Regions from separate parts of the Rhodoferax sp. GW821-FHT02C08 genome, predicted to be linked through region 3. Evidence: predicted binding sites of a transcription regulator. Region 3 holds the regulator's gene; each other region holds the start of a gene.
The links. The regulator sigma-54, encoded in region 3, starts transcription at its own class of promoters, with help from an activator protein. The targets are predictions, from matches to a motif close to TGGCANGNAANCTGCTTT.
Positions count from the first base shown of each region.

Region 1: a site for sigma-54 is predicted at 1,325-1,342, ahead of AC07VY_RS09245 (circularly permuted type 2 ATP-grasp protein). Genes of this name have one in related genera too.
Region 2: a site for sigma-54 is predicted at 1,985-2,002, ahead of AC07VY_RS14480 (MSMEG_0572/Sll0783 family nitrogen starvation response protein). Genes of this name have one in related genera too.

Region 1 is NZ_JBWKVR010000006.1:56,669-59,940, reverse strand. It holds gene AC07VY_RS09250 (DNA internalization-related competence protein ComEC/Rec2) at 1-1,241, shown strand, start outside; gene AC07VY_RS09245 (circularly permuted type 2 ATP-grasp protein) at 1,369-2,874, shown strand; gene AC07VY_RS09240 (alpha-E domain-containing protein) at 2,907-3,272, shown strand, end outside.
Region 2 is NZ_JBWKVR010000010.1:172,428-175,699, reverse strand. It holds gene AC07VY_RS14490 (MSMEG_0568 family radical SAM protein) at 1-278, opposite strand, end outside; gene AC07VY_RS14485 (Nit6803 family nitrilase) at 241-1,299, opposite strand; gene AC07VY_RS14480 (MSMEG_0572/Sll0783 family nitrogen starvation response protein) at 1,312-1,794, opposite strand; gene AC07VY_RS14475 (aminotransferase-like domain-containing protein) at 2,140-3,272, shown strand, end outside.
Region 3 is NZ_JBWKVR010000023.1:47,643-50,914, reverse strand. It holds gene lptA (lipopolysaccharide transport periplasmic protein LptA) at 1-209, shown strand, start outside; gene lptB (LPS export ABC transporter ATP-binding protein) at 206-970, shown strand; gene AC07VY_RS21940 (RNA polymerase factor sigma-54) at 978-2,555, shown strand; gene AC07VY_RS21935 (THUMP domain-containing class I SAM-dependent RNA methyltransferase) at 2,662-3,272, shown strand, end outside.

The DNA of each region.
Region 1 (3,272 bases), on a different contig from region 3:
CAGATTTGGGAGCTGCTGGCGCAGGTGATACCAGCGCTGGAGGCCGATTCCGCTCCATGTTGCGTGAGCAGTGGACGATTACGCTGGCGCTCACACCCTTGACGCTGCTGCTGTTCCAGCAGGTCTCGGTGGTGGGCTTGCTGGCCAATCTGCTGGCCATTCCCTGGGTGACGCTGGTGGTCACGCCCTTGTGCATGCTGGGGGTGCTGCTGCCGCCGGTGTGGCAGCTGGCAGCCGGCAGCATCGATGGCCTGGGCTGGGTTTTGCAGTATCTGGTGCAGCTACCATTTGCTACGGTTTCGGTAGCTTCTCCCGCACTGTGGATGGGCGCTGCAGGCGTTTTGGGTGGTGTGGTGCTGGTGTTGCCGGTACCCTGGAGTGTGCGTGCGCTGGGTTTGCCCATGTTGTTGCCGGTGCTGTTGTGGCAGTCGCCGCGTCCGCCTGAAGGTCAATTTGAATTGCTGGCGGCCGATATCGGCCAGGGCAATGCCGTGCTGGTGCGCACGGCCCACCACAGCCTGCTATACGACACGGGCCCGCGCTGGGGCCAGGACAGCGATGCCGGTCAGCGGGTGCTGCTGCCTTTGCTGCGCGCCATGGCCGAGACGCTGGACACGGTGGTGGTCAGCCATCGCGACAGCGACCACAGTGGCGGCGCGGCCTCGGTGCTGGGGCTGCAGCCGCAGGCGGAGTTGCTGAGCTCCATTGAATCCGGCCACCCTTTGCAAACGCTGCGCTCGGTCACGCGCTGTGCCGCCGGGCAGGGTTGGGACTGGGATGGCGTGCGGTTTGACGTACTGCATCCCCTGGCGGGCGACTACGCCGGCCCCGCAAAACCGAATGCGCTGAGCTGCGTGCTACGCGTATCGAACGGCGCACATACCGCCCTGCTGGTGGCCGATATCGAGCAACCCCAGGAGGCGCGTTTGGTGGGTGGGGCGGACACCCTGCGGGCCGATGTGCTGCTGGTGCCCCACCACGGCAGCAAGACTTCCAGCAGCCCGGCGTTTCTGGACGCGGTGCGACCCCGTTTTGCGCTGGTGCAAGCGGGTTACCGCAACCGCTTTGGCCACCCCGCACCGCCAGTACTGGCGCGCTATCAGGAGCGCGGCATCCAGGTGGTGGACAGCAGCCACTGTGGGGCGGCCACCTGGCAGTCGGTGGCGCCGCAGCGCGTGGTCTGCGATCGGCAGCAAGCGCCGCACTATTGGCAGCACCAGTTGGCGGATGGAGCGCTCTGAAATGTCGTTACGATGGATGCGGCGAACATAGGTCCCAGCGTTGTGCGCTTAATTTGTGCGAGTTGCGCATTTACACATCAACATGGCTCGTTACTTGCTATTCTTTGGTTTCAGGAGATGAAAACTTATGCAGAAATTTGACGAAATGTATACAGCGCTACCGTATGAGTTTTTCTCTAAGGGAAAGCAGATCCGGGATCACTACAAGATCTATGACGCATGGCTGGCCAAGCAGCCGGGCGACATGATGGCCAAGCGGCGCGAAGAGGCCGAGATGATCTTCCGCCGCGTCGGCATCACCTTTGCCGTGTACGGTGCCAAGGACGAGGACGGCTCGGGCACCGAGCGCCTGATCCCGTTTGACCTCATCCCCCGCATCATCCCTGCCCACGAGTGGGGCAGCATGGAAAAAGGCCTGGTGCAACGCGTCACTGCGCTGAACCGCTTCATCCACGACGTCTACCACGACCAGGAAATTCTGAAGGCCGGCATCATCCCGCGCGAGCAGGTGGTGAACAACGCCCAGTTCCGCCCCGAGATGATGGGCGTGGACGTGCCGAACAACATCTACTCGCACATCTCCGGCGTGGATATCGTGCGCGCCCCCGATGCCCAGGGCAACGGTGAGTACTACGTGCTGGAAGACAATCTGCGCGTGCCCAGCGGTGTGAGCTACATGCTGGAAGACCGCAAGATGATGATGCGCCTCTTCCCCGACCTCTTCAGCAGCCACCGCGTGGCACCGGTGGCCCACTACCCCGACCTGCTGCTAGAGACCTTGCGTGCTTCTGCACCCGCTGCCACGGCCGACCCGACGGTGGTGGTGTTGACCCCCGGCATGTACAACAGCGCCTACTTCGAGCATGCTTTCCTGGCGCAACAAATGGGTATCGAGCTGGTCGAAGGCCAGGACCTGTTCGTCAAGGACAACTTCTGCTACATGCGCACCACGCGTGGCCCGAAGCGGGTGGACGTGATCTACCGCCGCGTGGACGACGACTTCCTGGACCCGCAGGTCTTCCGCCCCACCTCCACCCTGGGTTGTGACGGCCTGATGGCCGCCTACCGTGCCGGCAACGTGACCATCTGCAACGGCGTGGGTACCGGCGTGGCGGACGACAAGTCCATCTACCCCTATGTGCCCAAGATGATCGAGTTCTACCTGGGTGAAAAGCCCATCCTGAACAACGTGCCCACCTTCATGTGCCGCAACAAGGACGACCTGGCCTACACCCTGGCCAACCTGAAAGACCTGGTGGTCAAGGAGGTGCATGGCGCCGGCGGCTACGGCATGCTGGTCGGGCCGGCATCGACCAAGGCCGAGATCGAGGAGTTCCGCGCCGCGCTGTTGGCCAACCCTAGCGGCTATATCGCCCAGCCCACGCTCAGCCTGTCGAGCTGCCCGACCTTTGTGGAGTCTGGCATTGCGCCGCGACACATCGATTTGCGGCCGTTTGTGCTGTCTGCCAAGGAAGTGCAGATGGTGCCCGGCGGTTTGACCCGCGTGGCCCTGAAAGATGGCTCGCTGGTGGTGAACTCGTCCCAGGGCGGTGGTACCAAAGACACCTGGATTCTGGAGGACGACTCCGTACCCGCGACCGTGCCTGCCGTGCACAGCCAATCCCAATCCTAGACACGTAGACACACAGAACAAGGAACAACCTCATGCTGTCACGCACCGCTGACCATTTATTCTGGATGTCCCGTTACACCGAGCGCGCGGAGAACACAGCGCGCATGTTGGATATCAACTACCAAACAGCGCTGCTGCCCCAGTCCAACGCAGTGGCCCAGGTGGGGCTGCAAGGCCTGTTGTCCATCAGCGAACTGCTGCACCCCTACACCGAAAAGCATGGCGCCATCACCTCCCAGTCGGTGATGGAGTTCATGGTGAAGGACGAAGAAAACCCATCCTCCATCATTTCCTGCCTGCGCGCGGCGCGTGAGAATGCCCGTGCGGTGCGCGGCACCCTGACCACCGAGGTCTGGGAGACGCTGAACACCACCTGGTTGGAAGTCAACCGCATGCTG
Region 2 (3,272 bases), on a different contig from region 3:
GTTTTCAACCCGTAAAAGCGCGGCGCGGGCGGGAAGGCGATTTGCGCGATGGGAATGCTGCCGCGCGTCAGCGCGCTGCGGCCTTGTGCATCGGGCACCTGGGCCACAAAAGGCGAATTCCAGGCGCTGGAGGTATGCACCGGCACCATGATGGTGTGGCCATCCACCACCACCGCCTTGTGGTCGGAGGGGCCGGCACCGCCCTTGCGGCTGGCCACGCCCGCGTGTTCCGCGCTGGGGTCAGCCAGCCGCAACCCGAAGGACTGCAGCTCGGTCATCAGCTGCTTGCTGGCGGGTGATGGGCTCAGGTTGGGCGTGTGCATGGTCGGGGCTCCGGGGGGTAAAAATCGGGGCATGCATGGCATGCATGGCATGCGTGGTTTCGGCTGGCGCATCGTTGATGGCCAGGCTCAGCAGCTCGGGGCGGGCGTAGTGGCCCACTGAATCCATCATGCGTTTGCGCTTGGTGATCAGGGCCATGTCCAGGTCGGCGATCACCATGCCTTCGCCCTCGGTCAGTGGCTGCGCCAGGTGCTTGCCCTCGGGCGAAATGATGGCCGTGTGGCAGCCGCCGCGCAGTGCCTTCTGCAGGCCGGCGTCGGGGGTGATGGACTGGATTTGCGCGTTCGTCAGCCAGCCCGTGGCGTTGATGACAAAGCAGCCGGATTCCAGCGCGTGGTGGCGGATGGTGACTTCCATCTGCTCGGCAAATATCGGCCCGACCAGCGAGCCGGGAAACTGCGCGCAGTGGATTTCCTCGTGCTGCGCCATCAGGCTGTAGCGGGCCAGCGGGTTGTAGTGCTCCCAGCAGGCCAGGGCGCCGACGCGGCCCACAGCGGTGTCCACCACCTTCAGCCCGGCGCCGTCGCCCATGCCCCAGACCATGCGCTCGTGGTAGGTGGGGGTGATCTTGCGGCGTTTGAGTGCCAGGCTGCCGTCGGCATCGAACACCAGCTGGGTGTTGTACAGGCTGCCATGGTCGCGCTCGTTCACGCCCACCACCACCACGATGCCGTGGGCCCGCGCCCGCTCAGCCACGGCGGCCGTTACCGGGCCGGGCACCACCACCGCTTGTTCATACAGCTTGAGGTGGGGTGCGCCCTGCAATACCGGCGGCAGCACGAACGAGAAATAGGGGTAGTAGGGCATGAAGGTCTCTGGGAAGACCATGATTTGCACGCCCTTGGCTGCGGCCTCGTCGATGGCCCCGCACACACGCTCCAGCGTGCCCTCGGGGCGCTCCAGGTCCGGGGCGATTTGCACCGCTGCGGCACGGACGGTACGTGGTGTGGAAGCCATCGTCGTGTGTCCTTACAGCGTCCAGGTGTCCAGAATGACCGCGTTGGCCTTTTTGTGCAGCAGCACAATGTCCAGCACATCCAGCGGGTTGATGGGGCGTATGCCTTCTATCAGTGCGCCTTCGCCATGGCCGTACAGCGCTTGTAGTGCGAAGCGGCAGGCGTAGACCTTGCCGCCCTCGGCCATGAATTTGGTGATCTGGTTGTTGAAGTTTTGGTGACCGGGGAAGGCCTCGTCGCCCAGCGTGGGGAAGCCGCGCTGCACGCCCAGCGTGACGCCAGGGCCGTACAGCAGTACCGAGGTCTCGAACCCCTTGCGCAGCAGGCGGGTGGCTTGCAGCAGGTTGACGAAGCCGATAGAGCCTTCAAACGCCACGGTGTGGAAGGTGACCAGGGCTTTCTGGCCCGGGTCGGCCTTCACGTCTTCAAAGACCTTTTCTTCGTAATCGACCAGGAAATCGCCTTTGGCGTTTGCGGGCTTGGTGACTTTGGGCATGGAAATACTCCGTTAAAAGCGGGTGGATGAAAGGGATGCGCCCCCAGCTTTTCGCATGCTCTGTGCCACCGAAAACGCAATGCCATGCAATCAAGTCGCCATCAACCAAGCCAGGCGCATGCGGGCCGTTCGAAATATTTTTTTCAAGCCTGTATGAGGGGGATTGGTAGGTAAAAAAGCGCACTGCTTTGATGCGATTTCCGTGCGATCAATGCACCCGATAAAGTGGTTTTGTGCACCTGCAAGATGCGCAATCAGTACCCGTGCCGGGTGTGAAACTTGCGTCATTGATTGCACGCACATGCGATCAATGAATGCGATCAAGTTGAACGGACCAGTCACACCATGCAAAAAACCCCTGTCCACTGGATCAAGAAGCTGCAAAAGAGCGACAAGCCCGCCTATTTGCTGATGGCCGACTTGATCGCAGACGATGTGCGTACCGGCCGCCTGGTGGCCCGCGACCGCCTGCCCACGCTGCGCGAGCTGGCCGAAGACCTGGGCCTGAACTACACCACCGTGGCACGCGGTTACAGCGAGGCGCGCAAGCGCGGCCTAATCGACACACACGCCGGCATGGGTACCTTTATCCGGGGCAGCAGCCCCAGCCTGCCGCTGCGCGGCGGCAGCGCGGCCGAGATGACCATGAACCTGCCGCCCGAACCGCAAGACCCTGCGCTGCTGGTGCATATGCACGACACCGCCGCCGGCGTGATGGCCAGCGCCGACCTGTACGCCTTGCTGCGCTACCAGGACTTTGGCGGCAGCACGCACGACCGGGCGGTGGCCGCGCACTGGTTGCGCCGCCGCCTGCCGGCTTGCCGGGTGGAACAGGTGCTGGTCTGCCCCGGCATTCACAGCGTGCTGACGGCGCTGTTCTCGCAACTGGCCCGCCCCGGTGAACTGGTGTGCGTCGAGGCGCTGACCTACCCGGGCGTGAAGGCGATTGCCGCCCAGTTGGGGATACAGCTGCACGCGCTGCCGTTGGACGACGACGGTCCGAGTGCCGAGGCCTTCGAGCACGCCTGCAAAACTTTGCACCCCAAGGCCCTGTATTGCAACCCGACGCTGCTGAACCCGACCACGGCCACCGTCAGCCGCTCGCGCCGCGAAGCCCTGGCCGATGTGGCGCTGCGCTATGCCATCCCCATCATCGAAGACGATGCCTACGCCATGCTGCCACTGGACATGCCGCCGACCATGGCCGCGCTGGCCCCGGGCCTGACCTACTACGTCACCGGCTTCGCCAAATGCTTTGGCGCCGGCCTGCGCAGCGCCTATGTGTGTGCGCCCGGTGACCGCCAGGCCCAGCGCCTGGCCGGTGCCATGCGCGCCACCACGGTGATGGCGTCACCCTTCACCAATGCGCTGGCCACGTTCTGGGTGGAAGACGGCACGGCCGAAGCCATGCTGCAGGCCATACGCGCTGAGTGCACGGCTCGCCAGGTGATTGCCGAGCGCTACCTGGCGCCCTACGG
Region 3 (3,272 bases):
TCACCGGCGAACTGATCGTCTATGACAACACCACCGATGTATTCACCGTGGACAGCGGCACAGCCGGCAGCAATCCCGGTGGCCAGAATGGCCGCGTACGCGCCATGCTGACACCCAAGGCTGCAGCGTCGGCCGCTAGCGGCACGGCAGCTGCCGGGCCCGCCCCGGTGCTACGTTCCACCAGCACGCTGGAGGGCGTGAAGAAGTGACGGCGGTGGTGGAGTCGGGAGAAAGCCGCCTGGAGGCGCGCCATCTGCAAAAAGCCTACGGCAAGCGCAAGGTCGTGAAAGACGTGACGCTGGCCGTCAAAAAAGGCGAGGTGGTCGGTTTGTTGGGCCCCAACGGCGCGGGCAAAACCACTTCCTTCTACATGATCGTGGGCCTGGTGCGGGCCGATGGCGGGCATATTTCCATCGACGGCCAGTCGGTGGAGCACATGCCCATCCACCGGCGTTCGCGCCTGGGCCTGAGCTATCTGCCCCAGGAAGCCTCGATTTTCCGCAAGCTCACGGTGGAAGAAAATGTGCGCGCCGTGCTGGAATTGCAGCACGACAAGGCCGGCAAGTCCCTCACCCGCGCCGAGATCGAAAAGCGCCTGACGGCGTTGCTGCAGGATTTGCGGGTGGAGCATTTGCGCGATTCGTCGGCCATGGCCCTGTCTGGTGGCGAGCGCCGCCGCGTGGAAATCGCCCGTGCCCTGGCCACCCAGCCGCGTTTCATTTTGCTGGACGAGCCTTTTGCCGGTATCGACCCGATTGCGGTGATCGAGATCCAGCGCATCATCGGCTTCCTGAAGTCGCGTGGCATCGGCGTGCTGATCACCGACCACAATGTGCGCGAAACGCTGGGCATTTGCGACCACGCCTACATCATCAGCGACGGCAATGTGCTGGCCGAGGGCACGCCGTCCGAGATCGTGGACAACGCCGATGTGCGTCGCGTCTACCTCGGCGAACATTTCAAGATGTGATGCTCCGATGAAGCAAGGCTTATCCCTACGCGTTTCACAGCATCTGGCGCTGACGCCCCAGCTGCAGCAGTCCATCCGCCTGCTGCAACTGTCCACCCTGGAACTGAGCCAGGAAGTGGACCAGATGCTGGACGACAACCCGTTTCTGGAACGCAATATGGACGAGGCTGCACGTGAGGAGTTCGGCTTGGCCCAGTCCGACACGCCGGTCAGCACAGGGGAGCGCGAGGCTGAAATTGCTACAAGTTCTGTAGCTGAATACGCAAGTGAATCCAGCGTAGAAGCCCCAAATGATGCCGAATCCCCTTTAACCGGCGGTGACGACACCAGCTGGGATGGCGATGGCACTTCCGAGATCAAACCCGACGACAGCGAATGGGGCGGCGATGCCCCGGCGCGCCAGAACAACCTGGGTGAAGACGGCGAGATGGACGCCACCGAGCTGGCCCGCAACCAGGAGTCGCTGACCAGCTTTCTGCACCGCCAGGCCCTGGCCCTGCGGCTGGGTGAGGTGGACCAGGCAGCGCTGCGCTTTTTGATCGAATCGCTGAATGACGACGGCTACCTGGAAGACGATTTCGAAACCCTGGCGCGTGGTCTGGCGGGCGACGACGCCGAGGCCGTGGAAGAGCTGGTACACCGCTTTACCGTGGCCCTGAGCCTGCTGCAAAGCCTGGAGCCGGCGGGCGTGGGCGCGCGGCATCTGGGTGAATGCCTGTTGCTGCAGCTGGAGGGTTTGCAGCCCGTGCTGGGCGATGACCCGGCGCGCAAGGTGGCCATGCGCATCTGCCGCCAGTCCATGGACCTGCTGGCCCGGCGCGATGTGAAGCGCCTGGCCCAGTTGTGCCGCGCCACCGAGACCGATATCAAGGCTGCCATGGCGCTGATCGCCCGGCTGGAGCCCAAGCCGGGGCGGCGCTTTGTCGATGTGGAGCGCAACATCGTGGTGCCCGACGTGATCGTGGTCAAGGTCGGGCGTGGCGCCCAGGCCCGCTTCCGGGTGCAGCTGAATGCCGAGGTCATGCCGCGCCTGCGCGTGCACGATATCTATGCCAATGCGCTGCGCCAGCACAAGGGCGGCGGCAAGGATTCGTCGAACAACGCCGCGCTGCAGCAGCGTCTGCAGGAGGCGCGCTGGTTCATCAAGAACATCCAGCAGCGCTTCGACACGATTTTGCGGGTCAGCAACGCCATCGTGGAACGGCAGAAGAACTTCTTCAGCCACGGCGCGCTGGCCATGCGTCCTCTGGTGCTGCGCGAGATCGCCGACGAGTTGGGACTGCACGAGTCCACCATCAGCCGCGTGACCACCGCCAAATACATGGCCACGCCCTACGGCACCTTCGAGCTGAAGTATTTCTTCGGCTCGTCCCTGGGGACGGAGACCGGCGGCAATGCGTCCAGCACCGCGGTGCGCGCGCTGATCAAGCAGTTTGTCTCGTCCGAAGACCCAAAGAAGCCGCTCAGCGACAGCCAGCTGTCCGACATGCTGAAAGAGCAGGGCATTGAATGCGCGCGTCGCACCGTGGCCAAGTACCGCGAAGCGCTGCGCATAGCCCCCACGAACCTGCGCAAAGCGCTGTAGAACATGCTCTCCCCCAGGCCGCGTGCACGGTATGCCGCAGCTGGAGGAAAGAGCTTCGCCCCCGCTTGCCCCAGGCTGCGTAGCGTGACACCATGGAAATAACGATATGAACCAACTCCAATTATTTTTACCCTGCGCCGCCGGCGTGGAAGAGCTGCTGGCCGAAGAGGTGCATGGCATTACCGGCCTGCAGGGCGAAGACCTGCGGGTGATGCGGGGCGGCACGCTGGTGCGCTCCTCCTGGCGCGACGCGATGCGGCTGAACCTGCACAGCCGCCTGGCGCAGCGCGTGCTGATCGAGCTGTCCAACACCGAATACCGCAGCGAAAAAGACCTGTACGAAGCCGCCAGCAACGTGGCCTGGGAGATCTGGTTCACGCCCAAGCAAAGCTTCAAGATCGAGGTCACGGCCCAGCACAGCCCGCTCAATTCGCTGAACTTCGCTGCGTTGAAGGTGAAGGACGCGGTGGCCGACCGCTTCCGCTTCAAGACCGGCGTGCGCCCCGACGTGAATGTGCAGTGGCCCGATGTGCGCATCTACCTGCACCTGACCACCGAGCGCGCCACCATCTACATTGACACCTCGGGCGACGCGCTGTTCAAACGTGGCTGGCGTGAAGACAAGGGCGATGCGCCGTTGAAGGAAACCCTGGCCGCCGCCATGATCGCCGCCAGCGGCTGGGATGGCACCACGCCCCTGTACGACCCCTGCTGCGG